Regions from separate parts of the Nesterenkonia rhizosphaerae genome, predicted to be linked through region 1. Evidence: riboswitches for the same ligand, from Rfam matches in the RefSeq annotation. Region 1 holds a riboswitch; each other region holds the start of a gene.
What was found. Region 1 has a riboswitch for S-adenosylmethionine ahead of ABEA23_RS07675 (flavin reductase family protein). Riboswitches for the same ligand answer to the same signal wherever they lie in the genome.

Region 1 (4,935 bases):
CCAACTCCGCACCGTCGAACTCAGCACCTGCCATGATCGGGTCCAGTCCGCTCCAGGCATCCACCTGGCCGCTGATCAGCGCCTGGCGGCCATCTGCGTGCTGCAGTGCCTGGACCTCGACATCGTCAAGAGACAGACCGGCCTCATCCAGGGATCGGGCGAGGAAGAAGAACGGGTCGGTGGCCAGAGTTGCTGCCACAGTCTTGCCTTCCAGATCCGCAGGGCTCTCAATACCTGAATCAGGCATCGTCACCAGTGCGGTCCATTCCGGCTGAGACTCAATGAGGATGGTCTGGGTGTCAGTGCCCACGGAGCGGTTCAGCAGCGCCGCAGACCCGGCAGTGGAGCCGATGTGAATATTGCCGGCGCGCAGGTTTTCGTTGGCTCGGTTGGAGCCGTGGGACTGAACCCATTGGACGTCGACGTCGTGCTCGGCAAGTTCCTCTTCCAGCCAACCGTGTTCCAGAATCACCAGAGACAGCGGGTTGTAGGTGGCGAAGTCGATATTCAGAGTCTCAAGCTCGTCATTGCTGCCTCCGCAGGCGGTAGCCGAGAGCATGGCTGTCGCCGCTGCGACGCCGATCAGAGACTTGAGCTTCAAAGATGCAGTGGGCATAACGGGGCCTTTCAGGCAATAAAGAACGGCAAAACACAAAGGTCTTTAGGGCAGGGATCGGCGAGCGGCCAGGGCCGGGGAGCTCAGTGCGAGTCCACGCCGAGGCCCGCGTAGAGTTCTCCACGCAGTCGGGCCAGTTCCGCTGATGCTCTCTCCCGGGGGCGCTGCCCGGGAACGGTGAGCAGCTGTTTGATGGTGGCCCCTTCTGGAGCGCCTGACTCTTCACCCGCTGCAGACGTTGGTGCGCCTAGCAGCAGGATTCGGTCAGCCAATTGCAGGGCCTCATCCACATCATGAGTCACCAGCAGCACGGTGGTGCCGGTCTGGGCGTGCACATCCAGCAGCAGGTCCTGCATTTTCAAACGAGTCAGGGCGTCCAGCGCACCAAAAGGCTCATCCAGCAGCAGGACGCCGGGTCGGCGGGCGAGCGCCCGGGCCAGTGACGCCCGCTGAGCCATGCCGCCAGAGACTTCGCGGGGTCGCAGATGAGCGCGTTCAGCCAGGCCGACGAGCTCCAGAAGCTCGTCCACCCGCTGGTTGCCCTCAGGTTTGGGCAACCCCCGCGGGAGCCCCATGTGAATGTTCTTGCGCAGTGATCGCCAGGGCAGCAACCGGGGCTCCTGGAATCCGACGGCGGTGCGCGGGTCGTATTTGGCCACCGGCTCACCGTTGATCAGAATCTCACCCTGATAGCCGTGGTCGAGTCCTGCCACGGCACGCAGCAGCGTGGACTTACCACAACCCGAGGCGCCTAATATCGCCACCACTTCCCCAGGGCTGACCTCCAGGCTGACATCACGCAGCACTGTGCGCTGCCCAAACTGCCGGCCCACATCACGGAAGCTCACGTTCAGCGAGTCCTGTCCACTGCTCTCAGCTGCTGTCTCAGAGGTGGGGACCGGAGTCTGGACGCGTTCAAGGGTGGGTACAGATGACATGAAGAAACTCACTCCCATCGGTTCTGGCGTTAGCACCGTGACTGCTGATGACTCAGCCAGCCGGGTTGCTGCGACGTCGTTGGGCCAGATCCCTCAGTCGCTCTGGATGGTTTGCTGCAAAGCTGTTACAGCGTAAATGTTCACAGCTTGTCTACGCCACACTCAGTGACCAACGCCAGTCACAAAATGCAATGTCTCGGAATGTGACACGGTTTTTGCTCAGCTCAGGAAGCGCGGCGTACGGTTAAAGCGTCCATCTCGAGCGGCCGAGAGATCTGGCTCTTTGACGCCGCAGCAACCCGGAGCTGTTTTTATCAGCACTGCCGGGTGCTACCGCCAGGACCGATGGGAGCGTGTATTCCTTATGACCTTGTCAGCGGCAACTCTGGCCCACCCCAATGCAGGGCACAAGCCCAGCAGCGACGACTCCACCGCACACAATCCGTCCAGTTCCGGAGTCCAGTCCCTGGATTCTCTGCAACTGCGCCGCGCCTTCGCGCAATTTCCCCAGGGCGTAGTGGTGGTGGCTGCACACATCAACGGAGCCCCGGAAGGCCTGGTGGCCTCCACCTTCACCGTGGGAGTCTCCCTAGAACCGGCGCTGGTGACATTCGCCGTCCAACACAGTTCCAATACCTGGCCCCGACTCCGGGAAGGTGCCTCCCACCTGGGAGTGTCAGTTATCGGCGCCGACCATCATGGGCTGTGCCGGCAGATTGCCTCCAAGGACCGCGCCGGGCGTTTCACCGGAGTGGACTACACCACCGACGACGGCGCGCTGCTCCTCGATGGTGCACCGCTGTGGCTTAAGACTCGGGTCTATAACGAGTTCACCGCCGGCGACCACGACATTGTGGTCCTAGAAGTTCTGGACCTCGGACTCGACGAACAGGCCCCGGGCCTGGTTTTTCATCGCAGCGAATTCAAGCCGCTTTCCGAAGCAGCCTGAGCTGCCTGATCCGTCCGCAACTTAAGTCCCCCAAGCGTAAGCAGAACTGTGCCCACTACCACTCCCCGCACCAACCAGTCCCCCTACACTGCCCAGGTCCACACCTGGGACACGCCCAGCGAAGCCAGCGGTGATGAACGACAGCGCCTGGACTTCTGGGATCAAGCCGCTTCCCTTCTCGAGTGGGACCGCCCCTGGCAGACCACCCACCACTGGACACCACCGAACCCGCAGACCCGCCGCGGACCGGTGATCCGCTGGTTTGAAGAAGGCAAGCTCAATGCCGCCGTCAACTGTGTGGACCGCCACGTGGCCGCCGGACGCGGGAGCAAAATCGCACTGCACTTTGAGGGTGAACCCGGTGATCGCGCCGATATCAGCTACGCAGAGCTGAAGGACCTGGTCAGCCAGGCAGCCAACGCCCTGCAGCGGCTGGGCATTGGCCACGGCGACCGTGTGCTCATCTACCTCCCGGTGCTGGTGGAGACCATCGTGATCACCCTGGCCTGCGCCCGCATCGGAGCCGTGCACCAGTTGGTCTTCGGCGGCTTCTCGGCTGAAGCGCTGCGCTTCCGCGTCTCGGACACCGGCGCGAAACTGCTGGTCACCTCTGATGGGCAGTACCGCCGGGGTGCAGCAGTGCCGGTGAAGGAGAATGCCGACGCCGCCGTCACCGGCCTCACTGTCGATGAAGGCGGCAGCGTGGAGCATGTCCTGGTGCTGCGCCGTACCGGCAGCGACATCTCCTGGACCACTGATGACCTCAACGGCGACGGCCTGGGTCGAGATGTGTGGTGGCACGACGTCGTCGACACCGCATCGACAGACCATGAGCCGCAGTTCTTCGATGCGGAGAATCCGCTGTTCATCATGTATACCTCCGGCACCACGGGCAAGCCCAAGGGCCTGGTGCATAGCACTGGCGGGTATCTCACCGGTGCGCTCTACAGCTATCTGCGGCTCTTCGCCCACCCTGATCCGGACCAGCGCGATCATGATGTCCATTGGTGCACTGCCGACTTAGCCTGGGTCACCGCCCATACCTACGAGATGTATGGCCCGTTGGCCGCCGGGGCCACCCAAGTGATCTACGAAGGGGTGCCCAATGTGCCCCATCCTGGCCGGCATTTTGAGATCATCCAGCGCCACCGGGTGACCAGCTACTACACCGCCCCGACCCTGGTGCGCTCCCTGATGGGCTGGTTCCCCTCAGGGATCCCCTCCGAGTACGACCTCTCCTCCATCAGGCTGGGCGGCACCGTCGGTGAGGCCGTCAACCCCGAGGCCGCTGACTGGCTGCGCCGCGAAGTCGGCCGGGACACCCGCGACGCCCAAGGCCGCCCGGCGCTTCCGCTGGTGGATACCTGGTGGCAGTCCGAGTCCGGTTCCACTGTCCTCTCCCCTCTCCCGGAGCTTCGCGAGGCGGGACTGTTCAAACCCGGATCGGTTGCTCGGCCCCTACCGGGATGGTCAGTGGAGGTAGTCGACGAGTTCGGCAACCCCAGCGGTACCGACATCCAGGGAAATATCGTCATCACTCGTCCCGGGCCCTCCATGGCGCGCGGGGTATGGGGCAATCCCGAGCGTTTCTTCACCTCCTACTGGGAGAAATACGCCCATGCTGAAGATAGCCGTGGCTGGTTCCTCGCCGGGGACGGCGCCCGGCGCGATGCGGGCGGCGATATCTGGATTCTGGGGCGCATAGACGACGCCATCAACGTCTCCGGACATCTGCTCTCCACCATTGAGATTGAATCCGCCCTGGTGACCCATCCCGATGTGGTGGAGGCCGGCGTCGCCCCCTGCTACGACGCGACGACCGGTCATGCCGCCGTCGCTTTCACAGTGCTCTCCGCTGCAGCCAGGGAGCGCATTGAAGGTGATGCTGCCGCCGAAGAGGAGCTCATCCAGTCCCTGCGCGCGCACGTGGGTAGCGTCATCGGGCCGGTGGCTAAGCCCCGGACAGTCATCCCTGTGCCGGAGGTGCCCAAGACTCGCTCCGGGAAGATCATGCGACGGCTGCTGACCCAGCTCCATGACGGGGACACACTCGGCGACACCACAAGTCTTCAGAATGAACCCTGCGTCCCTAAGATCAAAGAGATCTGCGAACAGCGGAGCACAGCTCCTAAGAAAGAGGTTGTTTCATGAGCGAGCACGACAGCGCGCGCAACTCCGGCAGTGCCCAAGCCAACCGCACCGGCGGTGAGCGCACGCAGTTCGGCTTCCGCACGCGCGCCCTGCACGCTGGTGCTGTACCCGATGCCGTCTACGGCAGCCGGGCAGTGCCCATCCACCAGTCCACCTCTTTCGTGTTCAAAGACACCGACGACGCCGCGAACCTCTTCGCGCTGCAGAAGTTCGGCAATATCTACTCCCGCATTGGCAACCCCACAGTGGCCGCACTGGAAGAACGCCTAGCATCCCTTGAG
Region 2 (4,935 bases), on a different contig from region 1:
CTCCACGTCGCGGGCGAAGACGCTCCATTCGCTCTGCACCGCAGTCACCGGATGCACCTGGTGAGCTCGGCGGATCTCCTCGGCAGTGACCTCGGAGAGCCCGATGCTGCGCACCTTCCCGGCCTCCACCAGCTCGCCCAGAGGGCCCACTGACTCCTCAATGGGGACTTCCGGATCCGGTCGGTGCAGGTAGTACAGGTCTACATAATCTGTTCCCAACCGCCGCAGGCTCAGCTCTATCTGCTCCCGCAGATGCTCCGGCTTGCCGTTCTGCCGTCGCTTGCCGGCCTCCCCGCTGGGATCAATACCGGCCTTGGTCGCCACCATGAACTCGTGCCGGCGACCCCGCAGGAACGTGCCCAGGATCGTTTCACTGACCCCGAGCCCGTAGATATTGGCAGTGTCCAAGAAGGTGACCCCACGGTCGTAAACATCATGCAGCAGCGCGATGGCAGCCTCATCGCTGATGGGACCGTAGGCGCCCGCCAATGACATCGCGCCATAGCCCAGCGCCGTCGTCGTCAGTTCATAGGGCTCGCGTCCCAGGGTCACATCAGGCAGAGTCATGCCCTCCATCTTGCCAAGGGCTCAGCCGGTGCTGCGGCTTACGCGGCAGCGTGTCAGAGACTGCAGCCCAGCAGCACCGGCTCCGGGTGCAGCCGAATGCCAAAAGCCGCTTCCACCTTGTCGCGGGCCGCGCGTGCAACGGTCAACAGATCCTCGGTGGAGGCCCCACCGCGGTTAGTCACCGCCAAGGTGTGCTTGGTGGACAAGGACGCCCGGCCATCAGTCAGCGCTGCCCCGAACCCCTTGGCGCAGCCTGCCTGGTCGATCAGCCACGCAGCGGAGAGCTTCACCAGGGGCGTACCGTCGTGGTCTACGCCTGCAGGGAACCTCGGGGCGCTCTCCGGAAGTGAGGCAGCCTTCGACGCCGCCACAATCGGGTTGGTGAAGAAGGATCCGGTGGACCAGGTATCTGGATCTTCAGGATCGAGCACCATGCCTTTGCCCGCTCGCAGTCCCAGCACGGCCTGTCTGACCTGGGCCAGAGGCGCTCGCCGTTCATCCTCCGGCATCTCCGCGGTCAGCCCGAGGCTGCGGGCCAGTTCCCCGTAGCGCACCGGTGAGGACATGGGCTCCCCCACAGCATGGGTGAGCCGGAAGCGCACCGAGAGCACCACATAACGAGGGGAGCCTTCGATGGTGCTGCGCTTGAGCAGCGAATCGCGGTAGCCGAAGCCCAGCTGTTCATTGTTCAGCACGACCAGCTCACGGCTGGACCGGTCCCATGCGCGGATATCCACCAGCGTCTGCGATACCTCAGCTCCGTAAGCCCCCACATTCTGCACCGGTGTAGCGCCTGTTGAACCGGGGATACCGGAGAGTGCTTCTAATCCCACAAGTCCGCGCTCCACCGTCCAGGCCACGACGTCGTCCCAGGGGTGTCCCGCCGCTACTGTCACCAGCACGCCGTCCTCCCCCACTGGCTCGGCGGTCACTCCGGTGACCGCCACTTGCAGCACGGTGCCGGCGAACCCCTGATCAGAGACCAGTAGGTTCGATCCGCCGCCGAGCACCAGCAGCGAATCGCGGCCAGCTTCACGCTCCGCGTCAGCCGGGAGCGGATGCTCCTGCAGCACCGAAAGGATCTGCGCCTCGGAATCGCCCACAACCCACTGCCCGGCGGGGCCGCCCACGCGCGCGGTGGTGTGCTCACTGAAAGTACGGGAGGAAGTCACCCGCTTAGCCTACCGGGGCGCGGTTGGGGCCCTTCTTTCGCGCTTTACCATCCCCTTTTCGCTTCACCATCCCGGATACGGGTAGGCATTGCGAAAACCGGATGGTAAAACGAGCGCAGCGGTCGGCACGGGAAGGCCTGCGGAAGTATCACTACATATTTTGAACATACTGTGACACTTTGTGACACCTGACATCTGCTTTTGCTCCGCGGAACCGCTAGAGTATGGGGAGTGCTTCGCGAGAAGCGGCCCTCACGATCCGGAATCGGGCCGCTCGCCAACCCCATGTTCCTGGGTGGCACCGGATTAAGAAGCGGCCCGTTTCAGACGGCTTCACCAGCCGTCACCATGCCCGGAACGGGCAAGAGCAGACTCAAGAAGGGACACTCTCAAAAGATGTGTCGAATGTCCGTGCGCTAATCAGCGCCACCCTCCATCGGCTGGCCCCCATCAGGGCCTGAAGCGCTGTGCCCACAATCGGGCACGCCGTTGCCTGTGACGCGGGCCCGTCGTCGTCATTCTCATCTCACCTACAGTCCACTGCGGCACACCTATCCCCGCAGAAATCCTTGAGGAGACACCCATGTTTGCACCAAAGCGCCTAACCGCAGCCCTGGCCGCCACCGCCCTGCTTGGCCTGACCGCCTGCGGCGGCAACGGAGACGCTGAAGCCATTCCGGAGGACCAGACCTCTTTCCGGATCGGTGTGGCCAACCTGCACGAAGGCCACCGGCAGCTGGAGGAGATTGCTGAGGAGGAGTTGGGCTACGAGATCGAGCTGGTCAACTTCACCGACTACAACCAGCCGAATCCCGCTCTGTCCAACGGCGACATCGATGTCAACTGGTTCCAGCACATCGCCTACCTCGCTGAGCACAACAACAGCTCCGGGGATAACCTGCAGCCCATCGGCGCCACCGAGATTGTGCCGCTGACCGTGTACTCCAACGAGTACTCCGATGTCAGCGACTTCCAGGACGGCGACACCGTAGCCATCCCCAACGATCCGGTGAACCAGGGCCGCGCCATCAACGTGCTGGTGGCGGCAGGACTGCTTGAACTGGCTGAGGAGACTGCACAGCCCGAGCCACGCCACATTGATGAAGCAGCGTCGACTGTCAGCGTCCAGGCCCTCGACGCCGCCCAGACCGTCAACGCGCTGCAGTCGGTACAGGGCGCTGTGATCAACAACAACTTCGCCCAGGACGCAGATCTTGACCCGAACGAGGATGGCCTCTTCTCCGACGATCCGAGCGACCCGAGCGCCTTCCCCTACGTCAACGCCTTCGTTGCCCGCGAAGCCGATGTAGACAATGAGGCTCTGCGTGAGATCGCTGCGCTCTATCACGACCAGCGGGTGCTGGACATCATTGATGAGCGCTCTGCAGGCACCTCGGTTCCCGCCGGCGATGTGACCGCGGAGGAACTGCAGGAGGCCCTGACCGATTACCAGGAAGCCCTGCGTCAGGCCGAGTAATCGCTTAAGCCTGCACCATCCCCCAGCACAGAAAGCCCAGTATTTGTGAGCACTCCGAGCACAGAAAGCACCGCTGCGCTCGCTGCTGGTGGAGGTCCGCTGATCCATTTCAGCAATGTGACGCGGACCTTCACCACCGGCAAGTCATCTTCAGTCACCGCCGTCGACGACGTCTCCTTCACCGTGAACCGCGGGGAGGTCTATGGCGTCATCGGCTTCTCAGGAGCGGGCAAGTCCACTCTGATCCGGCTCGTCAATGGTTTGGAGAAGCCCACCTCCGGGACCATCACCGTGCTGGGTCAGCAGATCTCCGGCATGCCAGAGTCCAAGCTGCGGCACGTACGCTCGCGCATCGGCATGGTCTTCCAGCAGTTCAATCTGTTCACCTCCCGCACCGTGGCCGGCAATGTGGCCTATCCGCTGAAGGTCGCCGGTTGGAAGAAGGAAGAACGTGAGGCCCGCGTTGCAGAGCTGCTGGAGTTCGTAGGCCTGGCCGATAAAGCCAAGGCCTACCCCGAGCAGCTCTCGGGCGGGCAGAAACAGCGGGTGGGAATCGCCCGCGCGCTGGCCGCTGAGCCGGACATCCTGCTGGCTGATGAGTCCACCTCCGCCCTGGACCCCTCCACCACGGAGGAGGTGCTGCGGCTGCTGCGCCGCGCCAACGAGGAACTCGGCATCACCATCGTGGCCATCACCCACGAGATGGAGGTCATCCGTGCCATCGCTGACCGGGTGGCAGTCATGGACAAAGGCCGGATCGTGGAAGAGGGCCCTGTCTACGATGTGTTCTCCAACCCGCGCAGCGGCGCAGAAGCCAGCTTTGTCGGTTCGGCCCTGAAGGACAGGCCCACCGACGCCGACCTGGCCCGCATCCGCAAGAGCACTTCGGGAAGGCTCATCACCGTCTCGCTGCGCGATTCTGCCGCAGTGGGAGCAGTCCTGGGCCGTGCGGCAGCATTAGGTGTCAGCTTTGAGATCGTGCACGGCGGCATGAACACCACAAAGAACGCTGCCTTCGGTCTGCTGACCATCTCTGTTGAAGGCGACGACGCCGCCGTCGCCGGTTTCCTTGCCGAACTTCGCAGCGCTGGTGATGGCCAGGAGATCAGCACTGGCGCGACCGGAGAGGAGGCAGCACGGTGATCGAGCGTTTCCAGAATCTTGACTGGTCGTATTACCTGCCAGAACTGTGGGAAGCCACCCAGGACACCATCTACATGGTGGTCATGGCCTTTGCTATCAGCGGGGGCATCGGTCTGGCGCTTGGCCTGCTGCTCTACACCACCCGTGAGGGCAATATCCTGGCGAATAAGCCGGTCTTCGCCACGGTGAACTTCGTGGTGAACACCATCCGGCCCATTCCCTTCATCATTCTGCTCGCAGCCATTCAACCGCTCACCCTGCAGGTGGTGGGCACCGGAATCGGCAATACTGCGGTCATCCATGTCATGGTGTGGGCCTCGACGTTCGCCATCGCCCGTGTGGTGGAACAGAACCTCGTGTCCATCGACCCGGGCGTTATCGAGGCCGCACGCGCCATGGGGGCCTCCCGCACGCGCATCATCTTTACCGTGATCCTGCCTGAAGGGCTCGGGCCGCTGGTTCTGGGCTACACGTTCGTGATCATCGCTCTGATTGATATGTCAGCTCTGGCCGGTGTCATCGGCGGCGGCGGTCTTGGAAACTTCGCCATTGTGGAGGGCTACCAGCGATTCCGTC
Region 3 (4,935 bases), 220 kb from region 1:
CACCGGACATCGGGATGACCGTGGCTCCGAGTTTCTCAATGCCGTAGTGGGCCCCGAGCCCGCCGGTGAACAGCCCATAGCCGTAGGCATTGTGGACGATATCGCCGGGCCGGACGCCTGAGAAGCGCAGGCAGCGTGCCAGCAGCGTTGCCCAGCGGTCGATATCGCCCTCGGTGTAGCCCACCACCGTTGGTTTGCCGGTGGTTCCGGAGGAGGCGTGAATCCGGCGCACCTGCTCCATTGGCACGGCAAAGGACTGGAAGGGGTAGGCCCGGCGCAGGAACTCCTTGTCGGTGAACGGGAACTTCGAAAGGTCCTCCAGGGTCTGCAGGTCATCGGGACCTACGCCTGCGGCGTCGTAGAGCTCGCGGTAGGCGGCGATGTTCTCGTAGGCGTGACTGATGGTGGCCTGCAGGCGCTGAAGCTGGAGCGACTCAATGTCTGTTCGCGGCAGCAGCTCTTCTGCATCGGGCTCAGCACCCGGGGTGACCGGTGCAGCAGTGGCCGCATAGGCGGCCTGCACCGCGTTGGTCTGCTTCGCCACTGGCGAGACGGGACGGGAACCGGGGCCTGCCGGTGTTTCGCCTGCGGTGCGCTGTGCGGAGGGCAGTGGATCTGAAGCTGTGATGGTCATATGTCTCACCTCGCGGAAGGAGTCTCGGCGGACTCGGTGGCAGGGAAGGGGATTGTGCGGGAGCGTCCGCGGAAGACCGCGATGGTCTCGGTGCCGTGAGTGACGGTGACGTCATAGATTCCGCTGCGGCCGCTGCGGGAGACCTCCACTGCCTCGGCCACTAGCTCATCATCGAGCTTCGCTGGTCGCAGGAAGTTGATATCCACCCCGGAGGCCACGGTGATCGTGCCGTCATCGCCGTCGGGATGGTTGCAGGCCATGGCGAAACAGGTATCAGCCAAGGTGAAGATCATGCCGCCGTGGGCGATTTTGAACCCATTGGTCATCTCTTCCCGCACGCGCATACGCAGCTTGGCGTGCCCGGGCTCGGCCAGCAGAACCTCTCCACCGAGCCAGCGGGTGCAGGAGTCAGTCTCAAGCATCCTATGCCGGGGGCCGTCTGCGGGCATGGGCACACCATTGCCGGCTTTCTGGGCAGTGTGCTCAGCAGTCTCCTCAGCGGTGGCTGGGGTGGCAGTGCTGGGTGCAGGCATCCGGGGCTCCTTGCATCAATTCCAGACCGATTGGTCAGTAAGTCAACTCAAGCACCCTGAAAATGTGATGTCAAGCACATTTAGGCGGCTCTATAGGATGGCATCATGTCCGCCGGTCGCTACGCCCCCAGCCCCTCAGGGGACCTGCACCTGGGGAACCTGCGCACCGCCCTGTTGTCCTGGCTCTTTGCCGCTTCAACCGGCCGTCCGCTGCTGCTGCGCTTTGAAGATCTGGACGCCGGCCGGACCATCCCCGGCTCCGCCGAGCGTCAGTTCAAGGACCTGAGGGCAATAGGCATCACCTTCAGCGGCGAGCCACTGTGGCAGTCCCAGCGGCAGCACCATTACGAGGCCGCCGTGGCCCAGCTGCGCGAGGCCGGTCTGGTCTACGAGTGCTTCTGTACCCGCCGCGAAATCCAGGACGCGCCCCGGGCGCCGCACGCACCGCCCGGGGCTTATCCCGGCACCTGCCGAGATCTCGGCGATGCAGAACGTCGCCAGCGCCGCCAGCAGCGGCCTCCGGCGCTGCGGCTGAAGGCTGAAGCCGGCGAGTACCGGGTGGCTGACCTGCTGCTTGGCGAGGTCACCGGACTCGTGGATGATCTGGTGCTGGTGCGCAATGACGGCACTGCCGCATATAACCTCGCCGTCGTGGTGGACGATCACTTAACCGGTGTGGACCAAGTGGTGCGCGGAGATGACCTGGCCAGCTCCACCCCGCGGCAGGTGTATCTGCGCGGCCTGCTCTACGGGCAGCAGACCGCTGAGTCGGTGCAATATGCCCATGTTCCGCTGGTGCTCAACCGGCAAGGTCAGCGGCTGGCCAAGCGTGACGGCGCGGTGACTCTGGGGCAGCTGAGTGAGTTGGGACAAAGCCCGGAACAAGTCCGCGATGAGCTCCTGGCCTCGCTGGGGCTGCCGCGTGGTCCTTTGGAACAGTCTGTGGAGACTTTTGATCCCTCTCGACTGCCGAAGCAGCCATGGGTGTTTAGCCCTGCATCGCAAAAACGCGGCCCAAGTGAGTCCATATAGCGAAACGTTTCATCCTGACTTGCGGCCCGTGCCACAAGTGGGCTTCACTTATAGCCACGGTCAAGAGTGCCAGCGCAAAACCCCGGTTTGCTGGCCGGCAACCCTCCTTCGCGGTGGGGTGCCCCGGGTGACGACCAGGTCGCAGCGCAGAACCGCGCTGAGGCAAGCGCGAGTCATGAGGAGACATCTCTATGTCTGAGAACACCCCCACTTTTTCCCCGGAAACCGCCAAATTCGAGACCCGGCAGATCCATGCCGGTGTCGCCCCGGATCCCGCCAGCGGTGCCCGTGCCCTGCCGATTCAGCAGACCACCAGCTTCGTCTTCCCCAGCACTGACGCTGCCGCCAAGCGCTTCGGGCTGGAGGAGATCGCCCCCATCTACACCCGGATCGGCAATCCGACGGTGGAAGCGGTTGAGAACAAAATCGCAGCCTTAGAAGGCGGCGTCGGCGCTCTGGCAGTCGGTTCGGGGCAGGCCGCCACATCACTGGCGCTGCTGAATATCGCTGAAGCCGGCAGTCATATCGTCGCCTCACCGACTCTCTACGGCGGCACGCAGAATCTCTTCAAGCACACGCTGCCCAAGTTCGGCGTGGAAGTCAGTTTTGTGGAGGACCCCGATGACTTGGAGTCCTGGCGAGCTGAGATCAAAGGCAATACTGTCGCGTTCTTCGCCGAAACCGTGGCCAACCCGCGCGGAGATGTGCTCGATCTAGAAGGTGTAGCTGGTCTGGCGCATGAATTCGGGGCACCGCTGATAGTGGATAACACCCTGCCCACCCCGTATCTGCTGCGTCCTATCGAATACGGCGCCGACGTGGTGGTGCACTCAGCCACGAAGTTCCTCGGCGGGCACGGCACGGCCATCGCCGGGGTGATAGTGGACTCCGGAAACTTTGACTACAGCCGCTACCCCGAGCGCTTCCCGGGCTTCAACCAGCCGGATGAGAGCTACCACGGACTTGTCTTCGGCCGAGACTTAGGACCGGAGGGCATCTTCGGAGTCAACCTCTCCTACATCCTGAAGGCCCGGGTGCAGCTGCTGCGCGACCTCGGCCCCTCGCTCTCACCCCATAACGCTTTCGAGATCAACCTGGGCTTGGAGACACTGAGCCTGCGCGTTGAGCGTCATGTCCAGAACGCCCAAGCTGTGGCGGAGTTTCTTCAGCAGCACCCTGCTGTGCGCCGGGTGTACTACTCAGGCCTGCCCTCCAGTCCCTGCTACGAGCGGGCGCAGAAGTACCTGCCCAAGGGCGTGGGCGCAGTGCTGGCGTTCGAGATCGATGCAGCAGGAGATCACAGCGCCCAGGCTCGAGCGGGACAGCAGGTGGTCGATGCGCTGGTACTGCATTCACTGGTCGCCAACGTCGGTGACGTGCGTTCGCTGGCCATCCATCCAGCCACCACCACGCATCGGCAGCTGGGTGAGGCAGAACAGCGTGCTGCAGGCATCAAGCCTGGCCTGGTGAGGTTGTCGGTGGGCCTGGAGCACATCGATGACATCCTGGCCGACCTCCAGCAGGCACTGGACACCCTGGACCAGAAGGCAGCGGGCTGATCCACGAATGACCCACGGTGTGACGGTGCTGAGCCAGCCCGGCGGGCTGAACGCAGGCAGCAGCAATGACTTCGGCACTCGGCCAGCCGGTGCCCTGCGCACAGCAGAAGTCGGTGCCTACACGTTCGAGACCGGCGGGCGGCTCCCCGCCGTCACCATTGCCTACGAGACCTGGGGGAGCCTCAACGCGGCCGGCGACAACGCCATCCTGGTGGCCCATGCGCTGACCGGAGACTCCCATGTAGCGGCCACCGACCGTGACCCCAGCTTCGGCTGGTGGGAGGGTCTGCTGGGTCCGGGGCGACCGATCGATACCTCCAAGTGGTTTGTGATCGCCCCGGCTATGGTCGGGGGCTGCTATGGCTCCACCGGTCCCGCCTCCCTGGATCCTGAGGGTGTGCCCTGGGGCTCACGCTTTCCGTATGTGACTATCCGGGATTCAGTGCACCTGGAGCATCGGCTGCTACAGCAGCTCGGAGTCAGGCGCCTGCACACCGTGGTCGGCGGATCGATGGGCGGAGCTCGGGCCCTGGAATGGGCTGCGACGTATCCTGAGCTGGTGGAGGGGCTGGCGGTCTTCGCCTGTGGGGCGGCCTCCACCGCCGAGCAGATCGCTTTCGGCCAAGCCCAGGTGGCCGCTATCCGCAATGACCCGAATTTCAGCGGCGGAGATTATTACTCCGGTCCGCGTCCCCATGCTGGACTAGGCATTGCTCGACGCATCGCGCATATCACCTACCGCACTGAGGCCGAGCTGCAATTGCGCTTCGGTCGCGCCCCGCAGGGAGATGAGCAGCCGCTGGGCTCTCCTACTGCTCAGCGGCAGGGCCGCTACCAGGTGGAGTCCTATCTGGACCACCAAGCCAATAAACTCATCAGCCGGTTTGATCCCAACGCTTACCTGGTGCTGGCCGAAGCGCTGATGAGTCACGACGTCGGGCGTGGCCGCGGAGGCGTGAAGGCAGCCCTGAGCAGGGTCACGGCGGTGCCGTTCTTAGCTGCTGTGGACACCGACCGGCTGTTCTTTCCGGAACAGTCCCAAGAGATCGCCGATGCTATCCCAGGACAGCACCTAGTCCATTTGATTACCTCACCGATCGGCCACGACGGCTTCCTCACCAGCGCCGAACAGCTTGCCGCGGCGATGCAGCAGACCCTGGACCTGTAGTTTCGCAGG

Region 2: it holds a riboswitch for S-adenosylmethionine, as region 1 does, so the genes downstream of both, ABEA23_RS02000 (MetQ/NlpA family ABC transporter substrate-binding protein) here and ABEA23_RS07675 (flavin reductase family protein) in region 1, are expected to answer to the same signal.
Region 3: it holds a riboswitch for S-adenosylmethionine, as region 1 does, so the genes downstream of both, ABEA23_RS08655 (O-acetylhomoserine aminocarboxypropyltransferase/cysteine synthase family protein) here and ABEA23_RS07675 (flavin reductase family protein) in region 1, are expected to answer to the same signal.

The regions. Positions count from the first base shown of each region.
Region 1 is NZ_BAABLW010000007.1:420,570-425,504, reverse strand. It holds gene ABEA23_RS07685 (aliphatic sulfonate ABC transporter substrate-binding protein) at 1-616, opposite strand, end outside; gene ABEA23_RS07680 (ABC transporter ATP-binding protein) at 700-1,554, opposite strand; SAM riboswitch class I at 1,566-1,667, opposite strand; SAM riboswitch class I at 1,805-1,906, shown strand; gene ABEA23_RS07675 (flavin reductase family protein) at 1,919-2,503, shown strand; gene ABEA23_RS07670 (acetate--CoA ligase) at 2,552-4,654, shown strand; gene ABEA23_RS07665 (O-acetylhomoserine aminocarboxypropyltransferase/cysteine synthase family protein) at 4,651-4,935, shown strand, end outside.
Region 2 is NZ_BAABLW010000002.1:99,285-104,219, forward strand. It holds gene ABEA23_RS01990 (aldo/keto reductase) at 1-567, opposite strand, end outside; gene ABEA23_RS01995 (UDP-N-acetylmuramate dehydrogenase) at 621-1,739, opposite strand; SAM riboswitch class IV at 1,974-2,113, shown strand; gene ABEA23_RS02000 (MetQ/NlpA family ABC transporter substrate-binding protein) at 2,323-3,216, shown strand; gene ABEA23_RS02005 (methionine ABC transporter ATP-binding protein) at 3,262-4,359, shown strand; gene ABEA23_RS02010 (methionine ABC transporter permease) at 4,356-4,935, shown strand, end outside.
Region 3 is NZ_BAABLW010000007.1:645,506-650,440, forward strand. It holds gene ABEA23_RS08640 (phenylacetate--CoA ligase family protein) at 1-634, opposite strand, end outside; gene paaI (hydroxyphenylacetyl-CoA thioesterase PaaI) at 640-1,083, opposite strand; gene gluQRS (tRNA glutamyl-Q(34) synthetase GluQRS) at 1,270-2,199, shown strand; SAM riboswitch class IV at 2,258-2,374, shown strand; gene ABEA23_RS08655 (O-acetylhomoserine aminocarboxypropyltransferase/cysteine synthase family protein) at 2,391-3,758, shown strand; gene metX (homoserine O-acetyltransferase MetX) at 3,766-4,926, shown strand.